DNA from 2 places in the uncultured Planococcus sp. genome. Region 2 is predicted to be linked to the other one. Evidence: riboswitches for the same ligand, from Rfam matches in the RefSeq annotation. Region 2 holds a riboswitch; the other holds the start of a gene.

Region 1 (2,408 bases), on a different contig from region 2:
CATCTTGTTGAGAAGTATAAAAATTTCAGCGCGATTTGTCAAGTCCATTAGTCAAAAAATTTTGAAACCTTGTCCTGCTTCAAACGTTATCTTTTAAGGTAGAGGAGGAATTGGCATGTTTATCTGGATGTTGCTATTATTTATTATCTGTTATGTAATCGGCTGTTTTCATGGATCACTTGCAGCTCAGGCTCTATCAGGGGTCAACGTCAAAAAGGAAGGTGTAAAAAATTCCGGGGCTTCCAATGCAGCCATCGTACTGGGATGGAAATATGGTTTGCTTGTCGCTTTCATCGATATTTCTAAAGGCTTTGCTGCTGTTGCAGGCTTACGTCTTTTGCTGGATTCCAGCAGTCTTTCTCCTGAAATGATCTGGACCCTGTTGTTCATCGCAGGTGCCGGCGTAATTTTCGGCCATAACTTTCCGTTCTATATGAATTTCAATGGCGGCAAAGGCACGGCTTCTGTAATTGGCGTCATGCTGGCCCTCGATTGGAAGCTTGGACTGGTCGGACTGCTCTTGCTCATCGGCGTTTCGCTCGCCACCGATTATTTGGTCATTGGCGTACTGGTGCTTTACGCGGTTTATTTTATGATTGCTTTCGGTCCTGCTGTTGGACCATGGCCATTACTCACAGCCTTGGCTTTATTCGCAATGGCGGTATGGAAGCATAGCGAAAACATTATTCGAATAAAGAATGGAAGCGAGAGCAAAGTATCCTCCATCTTTAAGAAGAAGCCTTCAACCCCTATAAAGTAAAGGAGTTTAACTAATTATTGCTTTCATTTGAAAGATTGTGAAATAAATATCATAATTCTTCTTGACATTTTTGTTATTTCACCATAAAGTAGGAATCACGAATCGAATAGCATACATCACTTTCTTATCAAGAGAAACCGAGGGACAGGCCCTGAGACGTTTCGGCAGCAGATTTGTTTAACCGCAAAAACTGTGCCAACTCCTGCAAATGCCATTTGCGCATTTGGAAGATGAGAATTAGATGGTTTCAACAGGAGCCTTCTTTTTTCTTATGGATAAGAAAAAAGGGGGCTCTTTTTTGTCCATTATCTCAGAAGAATGTGAGACACCATCGATTTGATAAGACCCATTACAGCATGAGGAGGTTCAATCACCATGATTCAATTCGAAGGCGTCGCAAAGACTTATCAATCAGGAAAACAGGAAATCCATGCCTTGAACGGCATTGACCTGACCGTCGAAACCGGCGAAATTTATGGAGTCATCGGCTTTAGCGGAGCCGGAAAAAGTTCACTGATCCGCACTGTGAATCTGCTCGAACGTCCTTCTGCAGGACGCGTATTGATTCAAGGAAAAGATATATCCACTTTATCCAGCAAGGAGATCCGCACCATCCGAAAAGATATCGGCATGATTTTCCAGCATTTCAACTTGCTGAATTCAAAAACGGTTTACCATAACGTCGCTATGCCACTCTTGCTTGCCAAGACACCAAAAGCAGATATTGAAAAACAGGTAACCGACCTGCTCGACTTTGTCGGTCTTGCTGACCAGGCGCAAAAATACCCGGATCAGCTGTCAGGCGGACAGAAACAACGGATCGGCATTGCCCGGGCGCTTGCTACTAATCCATCTGTTCTGCTGTGCGACGAAGCAACTTCGGCACTTGATCCGCAAACGACTAAATCGATTTTGGACCTGCTTCGCAAAATCAATAAGGAATACAACATCACCATTCTGCTCATCACTCACGAAATGGGCGTCATCCGGGAAATCTGCGACAAAGTGGCTGTGCTTGAAGCAGGGAAAGTCATCGAGCAGGGCAGCGTCTTCGATATTTTCTCGAATCCGCAGCAACCAACCACTCAACGGTTTGTCCGCTCCGTCATGAACGACGAACTTCCTGATTCGCTGCTGGCACAAATTCAGGATGCTAAAAGCGATAATGCCATCTACCGCCTCCAGTTTACCGGCACTTCCGTCGGCAAACCGTTCATGTCCCGAGTATCACGCGATTTCAAAGTTGATTTGAATGTGCTGTTCGGCAACATCACCGAGCTGCAAGGCGTCCCGTACGGCAACCTGATCGTGGAATTTTCCGGCGAGCCCAGTGAAATCGAATTGGCTTTGTCCTCCATCCGAGAAAGTGAAATCCATGTAGAGGAGGTCAATAATTATGTCAGTTAACTATGAACAGATCATAGAAGCTCTATGGGAAACCATTTACATGACCGGCGCAGCATTCGGCTTTTCCCTTTTGATCGGCTTTCCGCTCGGCATCCTGCTGGTGGTCACCCGCAAAGGCCATTTGCTGGAAAATGAACCGGTCTCCAAAATGTTGAATATCGTCATCAATATTTTCCGCTCGGTTCCGTTCATCATTTTAATGGTTGCCATCATCCCATTGACCCGCCTGATTGTCGGCACG
Region 2 (2,408 bases):
CCATAGCGATGGGGAGGATGTATATTCGTTCATTAGTATAACACATTAGGTTTATTAGTCTATACTAATCCATTGCAGAATTCAAAAAATATTAAATTAGATTTCTATAATAGGGTGAAATCTGCGGGTGCTAATTTAGGTGAAAGCAGGGATGAAAGCTTTTACGAGCAAATTCTTCTTGTATTTTTAGCTATTTTTAACATGTAAAAAAATAGGTATGAATTTATATTAAGTTGTACTATATAAGAGTTTGTAGACAAAGGAATCTTTAGATTATTACAAGAATGGATATTCATTTCATCATATTTTTACTGAATCCTGCACTTCAGGCGGACGCTTTCCGCGGGCTCGCAGGAAGCGAGTCGGGCTGTGCCTGACTCGTTTGCGACGAAGCTAGCGCAGCGATGCAGGAGCATATCTTTGCCCTTCGCCGCCTTGCGCTCCGGATCCTTGAGTGAAGGGTATATCAAGTTGATTGAGTCTATTTCTTCCTGAAGTAGATTAGTAGGCTTCTCTCTTTGAATGGAGCAACACGCACTAACCAGGCCGGCCAGGCTGTAGTTTCAGAAAAAGGGTGTGGAGGTCTCAGCGCAGCTTGCGCAGGAGCAGTCATCTTTGCTCTACTGAAAGCGAGGGGGGAAAGTTGTTTTTCATTGACTGAATCAAGACTGAAATTATTTTTTTGCGCCAAAAATGTTGACATCCAAGTGCTATTTCCGTATGATGAAAAATTGAACGGATACTCTTATTCCGAGCTGGTGGAGGGGACAGGCCCTATGAAACCCGGCAACCTGCTGCAACCGCAGTGATGGTGCCAAACCTGAAGCAAGGCTCACAGGCCTTGGATGATAAGAGTGAAAGGTGCTTATGATGATTCTCCTTTCCTCATGATGAATGAGTGAAGGGATTTTTTTATGGAATGCCCTTAATCCTCGTGTGAAAGGCCACAAACGGCTTGAAGTTCAATCCGGCTTTTGTCTGGAACGGACTTGACATGGGAAACGAGTACCGTATCAATTTCGAGAGCAATCTCGCAGGATATAAGGAGGAACATTTTTTGAAAAACCGTCGATTATTTACTTCAGAATCAGTAACAGAAGGACATCCGGATAAAATCTGTGACCAAATCTCAGATGCTATTTTGGACGCTATCTTAACCGAGGATCCAAACGCGCGTGTTGCGTGCGAAACGACCGTCACTACAGGACTGGTTCTGGTAGCCGGAGAAATCACCACTTCCACTTATGTGGACATCCCGAAAGTTGTTAGACAAACCGTAAGAGAAATTGGATACACACGAGCTAAATATGGTTTCGACTCAGAAACAAGTGCAGTTCTGACAGCAATCGATGAGCAATCACCGGATATCGCTGCAGGAGTCAACGTAGCACTTGAATCACGTGAAGGCCAAATGACAGATAAAGAAATGGACGATATCGGAGCAGGTGACCAAGGGTTGATGTTCGGATATGCCAACAACGAAACAGAAGAATTGATGCCATTGCCGATTTCATTGGCACATAAATTGGCACGCCGCTTGGCTGAAGTACGGAAAGAAGAAATTCTTCCCTATCTGCGTCCCGATGGCAAAACGCAGGTGACAGTTGAATATGATGAAAACAATAAACCACTTCGCGTGGACACGATTGTCATCTCTACTCAGCATCACCCAGAAGTAACGCTTGAGCAGATTCAACGCAATATCAAAGAATATGTCATCAATGAAGTCGTTCCAGCAAAATGGATCGACGAAGATACCAAATACTTCATCAACCCAACCGGGCGTTTTGTTATTGGCGGACCTCAGGGAGATGCGGGCTTGACTGGCCGCAAAATCATCGTGGATACCTACGGTGGCTATGCTCGCCACGGCGGTGGAGCATTCTCTGGTAAAGACGCGACAAAAGTGGACCGTTCAGCAGCTTATGCGGCCCGTTATGTAGCGAAAAACATCGTAGCGGCCGGACTAGCAGACAAATGCGAAGTGCAATTGGCTTATGCAATCGGTGTGGCACATCCTGTATCCATCGCTTTTGATACATTCGGCACCGGCAAAGTCGATGAAGACAAATTGGACGATTTGGTACGCGCGAACTTCGATTTGCGTCCTGCCGGAATCATCAAAATGCTTGATCTTCGCCGCCCGATCTACAAGCAGACTGCAGCTTACGGACATTTTGGCCGTACGGATGTCGATCTTCCTTGGGAGCGTACAGATAAAGCCGCTATCCTGAAAGAACAAGCTGGCGTTCAAGCCGGCATTTAAAACATCATCGAATGAAAAAGGACGATTGAGCCACTAGCGCTCAATCGTCCTTTTTACGTTCTTAGTCTTTTTGAAGAGATTTGTAATAAGCTCCTTTTTCCGCATATTCGCGGATGATCCTCTCCATGTCGATCTTATCGTC

Evidence for each region. A riboswitch is a leader RNA that binds a small molecule or an ion and turns the genes downstream of it on or off. The one in region 2 is predicted to bind S-adenosylmethionine.
Region 1: it holds a riboswitch for S-adenosylmethionine, as region 2 does, so the genes downstream of both, Q0785_RS01165 (methionine ABC transporter ATP-binding protein) here and metK (methionine adenosyltransferase) in region 2, are expected to answer to the same signal.

Annotation. Positions count from the first base shown of each region.
Region 1 is NZ_CANMXD010000001.1:225,193-227,600, reverse strand. Features, by position in the region: gene Q0785_RS01170 (glycerol-3-phosphate acyltransferase) at 116-760, shown strand; SAM riboswitch class I at 882-997, shown strand; gene Q0785_RS01165 (methionine ABC transporter ATP-binding protein) at 1,136-2,167, shown strand; gene Q0785_RS01160 (methionine ABC transporter permease) at 2,157-2,408, shown strand, end outside.
Region 2 is NZ_CANMXD010000013.1:97,951-100,358, reverse strand. Features, by position in the region: SAM riboswitch class I at 743-855, shown strand; gene metK (methionine adenosyltransferase) at 1,058-2,266, shown strand; gene Q0785_RS17765 (gamma carbonic anhydrase family protein) at 2,328-2,408, opposite strand, start outside.